3 regions of the Marinobacterium sp. xm-g-59 genome follow, and region 3 is predicted to be linked to each of the others. Evidence: predicted binding sites of a transcription regulator. Region 3 holds the regulator's gene; each other region holds the start of a gene.
What was found. The regulator sigma-54, encoded in region 3, starts transcription at its own class of promoters, with help from an activator protein. The targets are predictions, from matches to a motif close to TGGCACNNNNNTTGCTNT.
Positions count from the first base shown of each region.

Region 1: glnL (nitrogen regulation protein NR(II)) is a predicted target of sigma-54. The motif match lies at 2,522-2,539, and genes of this name have one in related genera.
Region 2: urtA (urea ABC transporter substrate-binding protein) is a predicted target of sigma-54. The motif match lies at 1,628-1,645, and genes of this name have one in related genera.

Region 1 is NZ_WBYR01000011.1:71,223-75,494, reverse strand. It holds gene typA (translational GTPase TypA) at 1-540, opposite strand, end outside; gene glnA (glutamate--ammonia ligase) at 930-2,336, shown strand; gene glnL (nitrogen regulation protein NR(II)) at 2,610-3,665, shown strand; gene glnG (nitrogen regulation protein NR(I)) at 3,667-4,272, shown strand, end outside.
Region 2 is NZ_WBYR01000008.1:38,795-43,066, reverse strand. It holds gene XMG59_RS09220 (uracil-xanthine permease family protein) at 1-995, shown strand, start outside; gene XMG59_RS09215 (hypothetical protein) at 1,032-1,382, opposite strand; gene urtA (urea ABC transporter substrate-binding protein) at 1,687-2,970, shown strand; gene urtB (urea ABC transporter permease subunit UrtB) at 3,040-4,272, shown strand, end outside.
Region 3 is NZ_WBYR01000002.1:122,182-126,453, forward strand. It holds gene lptA (lipopolysaccharide transport periplasmic protein LptA) at 1-502, shown strand, start outside; gene lptC (LPS export ABC transporter periplasmic protein LptC) at 1-18, shown strand, start outside; gene lptB (LPS export ABC transporter ATP-binding protein) at 505-1,230, shown strand; gene XMG59_RS03065 (RNA polymerase factor sigma-54) at 1,261-2,760, shown strand; gene hpf (ribosome hibernation-promoting factor, HPF/YfiA family) at 2,813-3,103, shown strand; gene XMG59_RS03075 (PTS sugar transporter subunit IIA) at 3,116-3,574, shown strand; gene rapZ (RNase adapter RapZ) at 3,577-4,272, shown strand, end outside.

The DNA of each region.
Region 1 (4,272 bases), on a different contig from region 3:
AGCCATAGCTTCGTGATCATCACCCGCAATACCGTTGATCGCTGAGGCGTAGACAATCGGGAAGTCCAACTGCTCATCGGTAGCGCCTAGGTTGTCGAACAGTTCGAAAACCTGATCCATAACCCAATCTGGACGTGCACCAGGACGGTCGATTTTGTTGATAACAACGATTGGCTTAAGGCCGCGTGCAAAGGCTTTCTGAGTAACGAAGCGTGTTTGTGGCATTGGACCATCAACTGCATCAACAAGCAGAAGGACCGAGTCAACCATCGACATAACACGCTCTACCTCACCACCGAAATCGGCGTGCCCAGGAGTATCGACGATGTTGATGCGGTAGTCGTTCCAAGTGATGGCGGTGTTTTTGGCAAGGATGGTGATGCCACGCTCTTTCTCTTGGTCGTTTGAGTCCATGACGCGCTCAGCGCCTTCATCACGACGGCCAAGGGTACCTGACTGCTCTAGAAGTTTATCAACTAGGGTGGTTTTGCCATGGTCGACGTGTGCGATGATGGCGATATTGCGAAGATTTTCGATCACGAGGTGAGTCTCATTAATTAAAGATGCGCGGATTATACGCGTCGAGCGTGATCAAGGCGAATTAATAGCCAATAAATTTGGACCATATGAACAATTGTTAGAAGCGAATCTAGTGCAAAATTTTTTGGCTGGAGTATCATATTGGCACACATCGACAGACTAGTAATAGTTTAAAGCACCATTGTGGTGCGTATGTTTTAGGTGTGCATCAAATTGGTGCGTTTATTGTCATTGGTGATTCGTTGCTGATGCGGTAAATCACCGTAAATAAAGACTTTTTTCGAGTTGGCATACTGTTTGCTAGCTCGTTAGGAAGACTGAGCTTGCATGGTGCAGGCTTAAACCCAAGGCTACTAGTCTGGCAATATCTGATAATGGAGAGAGCCATAATGTCTGAACAGACACTAAATCTGATCAAAGAAACTGACGCGAAGTGGATCGACCTTCGCTTTACAGACTCTAAAGGTAAAGAGCAGCACGTAACTATCCCAGTTCACGAAATGGGTGACGACTTCTTCGAAGACGGCAAAATGTTTGATGGCTCATCTATCCAAGGTTGGAAGGGTATTAACGACTCTGACATGATCCTTCGTCCAGATGACTCTTCATCTATCGTTGATCCATTCTCTGAAGATGCAACAGTCATCATCCGTTGTGACATCGTTGAGCCTGCTACAGGTCTTGGTTACGAGCGTGATCCACGTTCTGTTGCTAAGCGTGCAGAAGAGTACCTGAAATCAACAGGTATCGCTGACAGCGCTATGTTCGGTCCAGAGCCAGAGTTCTTCGTATTTGACGAAGTTCACTTCCACTCTGACATGTCTGGTTGTGGCTACACTGTATCTTCTGAAGAAGCTGCATGGTCTTCTAACAGCAAATTCGAAGGCGGTAACACAGGTCACCGTCCACGCGTTAAAGGCGGTTACTTCCCAGTACCACCAGTAGACTCTCTACACGATCTTCGTGCTGCAATGTGTGACGCGATGACAGCGATGGGTCTGCACGTAGAAGTACACCACCACGAAGTAGCAACTGCTGGTCAGTGTGAAATCGGTGTGGCAGGTAACACCCTTGTTAAGAAAGCTGACGAAGTTCAGATTCTTAAGTACGCAGTTCACAACGTTGCTCACGCTTACGGTAAAACAGCTACGTTCATGCCTAAGCCAATCGTTGGTGACAACGGCTCTGGTATGCACGTTCACCAGTCTCTATCTAAAGGCGGTGTTAACATCTTCGCTGGCGACGCATACGCGGGCCTATCTGAAGAAGCTCTTTACTACATCGGCGGTATCATCAAGCACGCTAAAGCGCTTAACGCTCTATGTAACCCAGGTACTAACTCGTACAAGCGTCTTGTTCCAGGCTTCGAAGCACCAGTTATGCTAGCTTACTCAGCTCGTAACCGTTCAGCTTCTATCCGTATCCCATACGTAACTAGCCCTAAAGGCCGTCGTATCGAGACACGCTTCCCTGATCCAATCGCTAACCCATACCTAGCGTTCTCTGCGCTAATGATGGCGGGTCTTGACGGTATCCAGAACAAGATCCACCCTGGCGATGCAGCAGACAAAGACCTTTACGATCTACCAGCTGAAGAAGCTGCTCAGATCCCACAGGTTTGTTCTTCACTAGAAGAAGCTCTGGACGCTCTAGAAGCTGATCACGAGTTCCTAACTCGCGGCGGCGTATTCACTGAAGACATGCTAAACGCTTACATCGAACTTAAGCGTGAAGAGTGTGCTCAAGTGAGCCAGACAACTCACCCAATCGAATACGATCTTTACTACTCAGTTTAAGATCTTATCGATTCAAAAAACCCGGCACCTGCCGGGTTTTTTATGTTCAGGACGAACGGTATCCTGCAGGCGCATGGATGCGCACAAAACACCTCGCACCAAAATGGTGCATAATATCTTCATATATGCCATTCTATTGTGCATGCTAAAACTCAAAAGCCCGTGGTTACTGGGTTTCGCTGAGTTGGCAACCTTTTTGCTTATTAAGTAGAGCTATTAAGGCTTAACGCTAGAGTAGAGCTGTTAAGTCATCAAAACCCTTGGGAATACCTAATGTTCGGATCGCAACAGTACAAATTGATTCTTGAAAACCTCAATACGGCTGTATTGGTACTGGGGCAGAAGTTCGAGTTGAAGTATATGAATCCGGCCGCTGAGGTTCTGTTAGAGGGTAGCTTTAAACGCTTAAAAAATTCACACATCGAGTATCTCTTTATTGGTTCCGAAGAGGAGCTCAAGCTATTAGAGAGTGTCTCTGCGACGGGACAGCATGTCAGTAAACGCGAAGCCGCTCTGATTACCTTTGGTGGTAACGAGTTGATGACGGATTACACCATCTCAAGGTTACCGAATGGGTTTCTACTGATGGAGTTGCACCCACGTGATCGCCTGGTTCGAATTGAGCGTGAAGAGGAGATGTTGAATCGACATGCCACCGCCAAAGTGCTTGTGCGTGGCTTGGCACATGAGATCAAGAACCCGTTGGGCGGGATTCGCGGCTCTGCACAGTTGCTAGAGCGCGAGCTGGATGATGAGGGGCTTAAAGAGTTCACCGGAATTATCATCGATGAAGCGGATCGGTTAAGAAATCTGGTGGATCGTCTGATGGGGCCTTACAAGAAGCCCAACATACACCCGGTGAACATTCACGAGGTGCTCGAGCGTGTGCGTGCTCTGATTGAAGTTGAAAGCGAGCAAGAGATTCAGTTGGTTCGTGACTACGACCCAAGTCTGCCGGAGTTTAACGGCGACAGTGAACAGTTGATCCAAGCGGTTTTAAACATCTGCAGAAATGCGATGCAGGCCCTGAAAGAGTCTGAAACAGCCGCTCCGCAAATCCGTATGAAAACACGAGCGCTCAGACGAATTACGCTGGGCGCAGAGCAGCATCGACTGGTCTGCTGCGTAGAGATTATCGATAACGGTCCGGGCATACCAAAGGATCTTTTAGATTCCGTGTTCTATCCGATGGTGACCGGTCGTGCGGAAGGGTCTGGGTTGGGACTATCGATTGCCCAATCTGTTATTGGTCAGCACCAGGGTTTAATCGAGGTCGCCTCGAAACCCAGTACAACAAATTTTAAAATTTTAATTCCTTTGGAGAGTTGAGATGGCTAAGCCAGCAACCGTTTGGATAGTAGATGATGATCGCTCAATACGTTGGGTTTTAGAGAAAGCGATCTCTGGCAGTGGCTTGGCGACAGAAGTGTTTGAGTCGGGCGATGCGTTGCTGCGTAAAATTAAGCGTGAACAGCCTGATGTGATTATCAGCGATATTCGTATGCCGGGCATTGATGGTCTTGAGATGCTAGAGCAGCTTCAAGCTGATTATGCAGACATTCCGACTATCATCATGACCGCTCACTCAGATTTAGATTCCGCGGTTGCCTCTTATCAAGGTGGTGCCTTTGAGTACTTGCCTAAGCCATTTGATATTGATGAGGCGGTAGCGCTGGTTCAGCGAGCGGTGCAGCACGTTGAAGAGCAGCGTCAACAAACCGAAGTGATTGTTGAAGATGATACACCTGAGATCATTGGTGAGGAGCCGGCTATGCAGGAGGTGTTCCGTGCCATTGGTCGTCTGTCTCATTCCCCGATTACTGTATTGATCAATGGTGAGTCTGGTACAGGTAAAGAGCTGGTGGCCCATGCTCTGCATCGCCACAGTCCGCGTGCGGGTAATGAGTTTATTCCATTGAACATGGCGGCTATTCCA
Region 2 (4,272 bases), on a different contig from region 3:
TGACCGGTGGTGTCCTAGTCGGTGGTCTATTCCAAGCAGCGCTAGCGCCATTTATTGGTCGTCTTCGTTTTGCTCTACCTCCATTGGTAACAGGTCTGATCGTTCTGATGATCGGTTTGTCACTTCTTAAAGTGGGTATTCAGTACGCGGCAGGTGGTGTTCCAGCGATTGGTAAGCCTGAGTTTGGTTCTTTAGATAACTGGACTGTTGCCGGTACTGTTGTGGTTGTAACCCTAGGTCTGAAATTCTACGGCAAAGGCATGATCAGCTCAGCGGCTGTCTTGATCGGTCTGATTGCAGGTTACGTTCTGGCCTACTTTATGGGTATGGTTAACTTCGGTAACGTTGGCCGTGCTGCAAGCTTTGCGCTGCCACAGCTCTTCCCATTCGGAATCGAGTTCGGCGCAGGTGCCATCATCGGTATCGCACTCATGTCATTCATCTCTGCGATTGAGACAGTGGGTGACGTATCGGGTATCACCAGAGGTGGTGCGGATCGTGAAGCAACTGATACTGAGATCAAAGGCGCAACTTATGCCGACGGTCTAGGTACAGCGCTATCTGCTCTAGCTGGTGCACTGCCAAATACATCCTTCTCGCAAAACGTCGGTCTGATCGCAATGACGCGTATGATGAGTCGTCACGTGGCAACCATTGGTGCGATTTTCCTGATCGTCTGTGGTCTGATCCCTAAAGTGGGTGCTCTCATCTCTACTGTGCCAATCGAAGTATTGGGTGGTGGTGTTATCGTGATGTTCGGCATGGTGGCCTCTTCAGGTATGAAGATGCTGGCTGATGTAGACTGGAACAGCCGTAACATGGTGATCTTTGCGGTATCGCTATCGCTTGGCTTGGGTCTAATGCAGGTTCCAGAAGCGCTTCAGCACCTAGACGGTACGGTAAAAGCACTGCTAACAACAGGTCTTCTACCAGCAGCAGTCTGCGCCATCGTACTCAACCTGTTTATGCCTCATCCTAAGAAGGAAGAGGAGTAAGTTTTTAACTTACCTTTCTAATCGATCAAAGGCCCCTTATGGGGCCTTTTCAGTTGGAGCCTTATCACAGATGAGGCGATTTTTATCAGCACGCATCGCGGCCTTTTCAAGACCGCTCCAACGGTTCGCACGCTGAATTGATGTTGGAGCCTTATCGAAGATGAGGCGATTTATATCGGTAAAAATCGCGGCCTTTTTAAGACCGCTCCAACGGTTCGCACGCTGAATTGATGTTGGAGCCTTATCGAAGATGAGGCGATTTATATCGGTAAAAATCGCGGCCTTTTCAAGACCGCTCCAACGGCTCGCGCGCTGAATTGATGTTGGAGCCTTATCGAAGATGAGGCGATCGTTTCTGACTGCGGATGACAGGCTGAAGCCAGTCACGGCAGCTCCGTAGTTGAGTTCTCGCCTGTCAGCCGCTATATGGCTAATCCCACAACCCCAAACAAGTGCACCAAAATACCCTTAAAAATTTACTTTTGCGATCTTTTGGTGCGCATTCCTGTCGCAAATGTCACTTAATGGTGCACTGCAAAATCTCTTCATATGCGTCAAATAGAATAATATTAATTGTTTATCTTATTGTTTTTAAACATAAATAAAATTAATTTACGGACTATTTCAAAAACTGGCACGCACTCTGCAATAAGAAAAACATCTAGGTTACTAATCAAAGGAGAAGACCCTGATGTCTAAATCAACTATGTTTAAATCTGCTGCGCTAGCCTTAGCTGTTTCTGCAACGAATCTTGCAATGGCGGCTGATACGATCAAAGTGGGCGTGCTTCACTCACTGTCGGGCACAATGGCGATCAGTGAGACAACACTGAAAGACACCATGCTGATGCTGATCGAAGAGCAGAACAAGAAGGGCGGTTTGCTAGGTAAACAACTTGAGCCTGTGGTTGTCGACCCAGCGTCTAACTGGCCACTTTTTGCTGAGAAAGCACGTGAGCTAGTTGAGAAAGAGAAGGTGGACGCGATCTTCGGTTGTTGGACATCAGTGTCGCGTAAATCGGTTCTTCCGGTTATTGAAGAGCTAGACAGCCTCATGTTCTACCCAGTTCAGTACGAAGGTGAAGAGTCGTCTAAAAACGTATTCTACACAGGTGCTGCGCCAAACCAGCAGGCGATTCCAGCGGTTGATTACCTAATGAACGAGTTGGGTGTTGAGCGTTGGGTGCTAGCCGGTACTGACTATGTCTACCCACGTACAACTAACAAAATCTTGGATGCTTACCTAAAAGCGGCGGGTGTTGCTGAAGAGGACATCATGGTGAACTACACGCCATTCGGTCACTCTGATTGGCAGTCAATTGTATCGGACATTAAAAAGTTCGGTTCAGCGGGTAAGAAGACTGCGGTTGTCTCTACCATTAACGGCGATGCCAACGTACCTTTCTACAAAGAGCTAGGTTCACAGGGCATCAGCTCTGAAGATATTCCAGTGGTTGCTTTCTCTGTCGGTGAAGAGGAGCTATCTGGTATGGATACTGGACCGCTTGTAGGTCACCTAGCTGCTTGGAACTACTTCATGAGCGTTGATAGTGAAGTGAACGATGAGTTTATCGAGAACTGGCACTCATTCATTGGTAACGAAGATCGTGTAACCAATGACCCAATGGAAGCGCACTACATCGGCTTCAACATGTGGGCTAAAGCGGTTGAAAAAGCTGGTACAACGGATCCATCGGCTGTCCAAGATGCTCTCATCGGTGTCTCTGTACCAAACCTTACAGGTGGCCTATCCACTATGATGCCAAACCACCACATCTCTAAACCGGTTCTGATCGGTGAGATCCAAGATGATGGTCAATTTGAAGTGGTCTCTTCAACTTCAGGTTTGGTGGTTGGTGATGCATGGTCTGATTTCCTAGAGGGTTCTAAAGACCTTATCTCAGACTGGCGCCAGCCACTCTCTTGCGGGAACTACAACGTGAAAACCGCAACCTGTTCTGGTCAGAACTTCTAATCTTTCTTAACAAGAAAAGACCAGGCGGCAGATACTGCCGCCTTTTTTCCACCTGTAAGGAATCTCATTATGATGCGATCTGTTAGAAAATCGCTTCTAAGCTCTCTGATGCTGATCATCTCGCTGCTTGCTCTGCCAGTTCTAGCAGGCGAGGCTGAGTTTAATCAGTACGAAGAGAAGCTGACAAAAGCAAAGTTTACTGAAAAATCACGCATTATTAGCGACTGGATGGCTACCGATTCAGGCGAGGCCCTATCCTTAGTTCAACTGATGCTCGACAGCCAACTCTACTACCACAAAAAAGAGAAGCAGCTCTATCGAGTTGAGAAGGCTGAAAAGGGGGCTGAGGCAATCAGGCTGCGTGATGGCAGTTTGGTTGTGATCGACAATAAGCGCCACTTTAAACGTGTCAGTATCAATAACACTTTGCGTTCTGAATTTGGTGCGCTGCTTTCAACCGCGGCTCTGCTTGCAGAAAGTCCGGCGGATCGACGCAGTGCTGCCCTGGATTTGATTGGAACCGCAACCCCAGAGGTGGTGGGTCAATTGCGTGAGCTAATCAAGTCTGAATCCGATCCCTCTGTTCTAGAGGCCTTTAATATCGTTCTAGCTGTGGCGGACCTAAACGGTGATAACACAACACGAGCAGCGAAAGCCATTACAACACTTGCGGATACCCTTGAGCCCGCGGCTCTGGCGGCACTGACACAGTTTGTTGAGCGCTCCAGTGATGAGGTGCTTGTTGCGGCTGCTAATAAGGCTATACAGACTCACCAAGATCAGGCCTCTTTCTACTCGGGTGTTGAGACTGTCTACTTTGGACTCAGTTTGGGGTCGGTATTGGTACTTGCTGGAATTGGCTTGGCCATCACCTTTGGTGTGATGGGGGTTATTAATATGGCCCATGGTGAGCTGATCATGATCGGCGCCTACACGACCTATGTCGTGCAACTATTGATGCCTAACTCGATTGAGTACTCCCTATTTGTCGCCATTCCAGCAGCGTTTGTTGTCTCTGGTCTGGTAGGTATTGCGATTGAACGAGGTGTGATTCGCTTCTTATACGGTCGACCGCTGGAAACGCTGTTGGCGACCTTCGGTATCTCACTGGTATTACAACAAGCTGTGCGCTCGATCTTCTCACCACTGAACCGAAGTGTTGAAACACCCTCATGGATGGCCGGTTCTATTGAGATCAATCCACTTCTCTCGCTGACTGAGAGTCGTCTTTACATCATCTTCTTCTGTCTGTTTGTCTTTGTTGCTCTGTCGCTAGTCATGAAGCGAACCCGCTTGGGTCTT
Region 3 (4,272 bases):
TCGAGCACTGACCAGTAACCTATTTCTAGCCTTTACAGTTGTTCTTAGTGGATCAGCTTTAGCGCTGCCAACCGATAGAGACGAGCCTATCTACGTTGAGGCAGACTCAGCTAATATTGATGAGGCCAAAGGAGTCACTCGATACACAGGCAACGTCATCATCACCCAGGGATCAATGGTGCTTAAAGGTGAAACCGTCGATCTGTTACGTGGTAATGATGACACCATCAATCAGATCATCTCAAAAGGTGCTCCAGCCTACTTCGAACAACGCCCTCAACTGGACCAAGAGATTACCTATGCAACCGGCTCAACTCTGGATTACACAGTAAGCTCTCAACTGCTGTTAATTACGGGGAACGCTAGAGTGACTCAGGGTGGTGACGAGTTCACTGGGGCTAAAATTAATTACGACATGGCGAACTCTAAAGTAAAAGCCTTTAGCAGTGAGAGCGGAAGCCAGCGTGTCAAAATGGTTCTTCAGCCTAAAAAAGATAACTAACCATGAGTTCACTCGAAGCCCTCCACCTAGCCAAAAGCTACAAAGGACGCTCTGTTATTCAAGATGTGTCCGTCACTGTTGAGCCCGGTGAGATTATAGGATTGCTTGGGCCCAACGGAGCGGGTAAGACAACCTGCTTCTATATGATTGTAGGTCTGGTCAGAGCGGATCGAGGCAACATTCGCCTCAATGGCGACGACGTCACTAGAATGCCTATTCATGAGCGCGCAAAACGCGGCTTAGGCTATCTTCCGCAAGAGGCCTCTGTATTCAGAAAGCTGAGTGTCTACGACAATCTGATGGCCATACTGGAGCAGAGAAAAGATCTCACCAAAGATCAACAGCACCAGAAAGCTCAGTCACTGCTTGAAGAGTTTCATATCACTCACATCAAAGAGTCCAAAGGGATGGTCCTATCCGGAGGTGAAAGACGCCGAGTTGAGATTGCAAGAGCCCTAGCAAACGATCCTGACTTCATCCTACTGGACGAGCCTTTTGCTGGTGTAGACCCCATCTCTGTCAGCGACATCAAACAGACCATCAGACACCTTAAAGATCGAGGTATTGGCGTCCTGATAACAGATCACAATGTCAGAGAGACTCTCGACATTTGCGAACGGGCTTACATCGTTAGTGAGGGTAACATTCTTGCAGAGGGTGAGCCTGAGCAGATCATGATGAATCAAGCCGTTAAAGAGGCTTATCTGGGCAATGATTTTCGCTTGTAACTCTCACACTTTTAAGTAATTATCATTTTAATGAAGCACTCTTTACAGCTCAAAGTCGGACAGAACCTGTCCATGACCCCACAATTGCAGCAAGCGATCAAATTGCTGCAACTCTCCTCCTTAGAGCTACAGACAGAGATTCAAGAGGCACTCGATAGTAACCCACTACTGGAGGTAGCCGATGAAGAAGATCAGAGTGAAGAGAACTCTCAAAGCATTGAGCAAAAAGAGTCATCAACCTTAGATGAGACCCAATCTAATTCAGAGATCGAAGAGACGTTCGAATCGTCTCAGCCGGAAGATAGCTGGTCTACTGATGACATACCTGAACAGCTTTCAACCGACAGTCAATGGGACGATACTTACCAAAGCTCTTCAAATTCCAATCGTGATGATGATTGGATGCCAGGTGATAATGACACTGCGGTTGAACCCATCCAAGACCACCTTAACTGGCAACTGAATCTGGTTAATTTCAGCGATGTTGATCGATACATTGCTGAGATGATTATCGACTCTATCGATGATCGTGGCTATCTGATCACCGATCTGCAGGACATTCTTCTTAACTGCCAAGAGGAACTACCTGAACTCTTTTTTGAAGTGGAAATGGATGAGGTGGAGACAGTACTTCACCGCATTCAACAGTTTGACCCACCCGGTGTCGGTGCCCGTGATCTTGCAGAGTGTTTGAAAATCCAGTTAAGACAGCTACCCATAGAGACACCTTGGCGCGCAGAGTCACTGCGCCTAGCGACCGACTATTTAAACCTGTTGGGCAGTCGAGATTTTAAATCTTTGATGCGCCGTATGAGGCTCAAAGAGGAGCAACTGTCAGAGGTGGTTAGGTTGATTCAATCACTTAACCCAACACCAGGAGACTCTTTAGATCTGGGTGATACTGATTACATCGTACCGGACGTGATCGTGCGTAAACGCGCTGGGGAGTGGACACTCACTTTAAATAACGACGTAGTTCCTGAGTTACGTATCAATGATGTCTACTCAGGCATGATTAAACGTGCAGACAACTCCGCGGAGAACCAATTTTTAAAAGACCATCTCCAGGATGCACGCTGGTTCATAAAGAGTTTACAAAGCCGCAACGAGACCCTCTTAAAGGTCTCAACGGAGATCGTTTCCAGACAGATCGGTTTTCTTGAACAGGGTGAACAGGCGATGAAGCCTCTTATTCTTCACGACATTGCTGAAGCCGTTGATCTACATGAATCCACCATCTCCCGTGTTACAACTCGAAAATACATGCACACCCCGCGCGGTGTCTTTGAATTGAAATATTTCTTTTCGAGTCAGGTGGCTACCAGTGACGGCAGTGGTGCATCATCAACTGCGATTCGAGCAATCATTAAAAAATTAATTTCAGAAGAAGACCCTCGCAAGCCACTAAGTGACAGTAAGCTTGCTACACTACTAGATGAAGAGGGGGTGAATGTTGCAAGACGAACCATTGCTAAATATCGCGAAGTTCTCAACATTCCACCTTCAAATGAGAGAAAGCGTTTGGTTTAATTGAGGTGGGCGGCCTCATTTTTTCACTCCGCCTAAGACGAGGAGAAGTCATATGCAGATAAATATTACTGGTCATCACGTGGACCTGACTGAAGCTCTAAGTGAATACGTACGTAACAAGTTCGATAAGCTAGAACGTCACTTCGACAACATTCAGAATGTACAAGTTACTCTCAGTGTCGAAAAGCAGGGTAAAAAAGCCGAGGCTGATGTTCACTTAGCCGGTGGCCAAGTGGTAGCTTCTGATGAGCATGATGACATGTATGCAGCGATTGATGGCTTAGTGGATAAGCTTGATCGCCAAATCATCAAGCATAAAGAAAAAATGAAATCTCACAAATAAACGAACGACAACATGCAACTAGGTGACCTACTGACGACTGAAACAACCGCCTGCCGGGAGTCAGTCGCCAGTAAAAAACGCCTTCTTCAAGTGGCCAGCGAAAAGCTGGCCTCTTCAGTTGATGGCGTAACAGAAGATGAAATTTTTACAGGCCTTCTTAATCGTGAACGATTAGGCAGTACAGGAATTGGCTCTGGCGTGGGTATACCCCACTGTCGAATTCCGGGCTGTTCAACAGCATCCGCCTGCTTAATCACACTCGATGGCGGTGTCGATTTTGATTCAATCGATTCAGCGCCGGTCGATCTTGTCTGCGCACTGATCGTGCCCGATGATGGAAATGATGAGCACCTTAAGACACTGGCTGGTTTAGCCGAGCTGTTCAGCAAGCCCGAAGCCCTTAATTCACTTAGAGACTGCACGAATTCTGAGGCCCTACTCAATAAAGCAACTGAGCTATCAAAGGTCTAATCATGAGAGTCGTTGTTATCTCGGGTCGCAGTGGTTCAGGGAAGAGTACCGCCTTGCAAGCACTTGAAGATGTTGGGTTCTACTGCATAGACAACCTACCGGCGACGCTATTGCCAGCGTTGGTCGAGCAGATGCTTAACGACCAGAATAACGCACCCCTGATTGCTGTGAGCATTGATGCCCGCAACCAGCATACAGACCTAAAAGCCTTCCCAGAGATCATGGAATCCTTGAGGGCTAGAGAAGACATAGGCATCGAGATCACTTATCTTGACGCATCAGAAGCGACCCTATTGAAACGATACAGCGCCACTCGAAGAAAACACCCGCTGAGCAACCAAGATATTGGACTGGAAGAGGCAATAGCCTTAGAACGAGATCTGCTTGAGCCCATTGCAAGTTCTGCAGACATGAGAGTTGATACCACTCGGCTTTCACTCTATGAACTGCGTGACACCATTAAATTGAGGGTAGCACAGCGTAAAGAGCAAGCGCTCTCTTTGCAGTTTGAATCCTTTGGCTTCAAGCACGGCGTTCCATTAGATGTTGATTTCAGCTTTGACGTCAGGGTGCTTCCTAACCCCTACTGGTTTGTAGAGTTGCGCCCTCTCTCTGGGAAAGATGAACCGGTTAAAAAATTTCTCAACGCTTCCGATGAAGTGAATGAAATGATTAATGACATAGAGCAGTTCATTGTG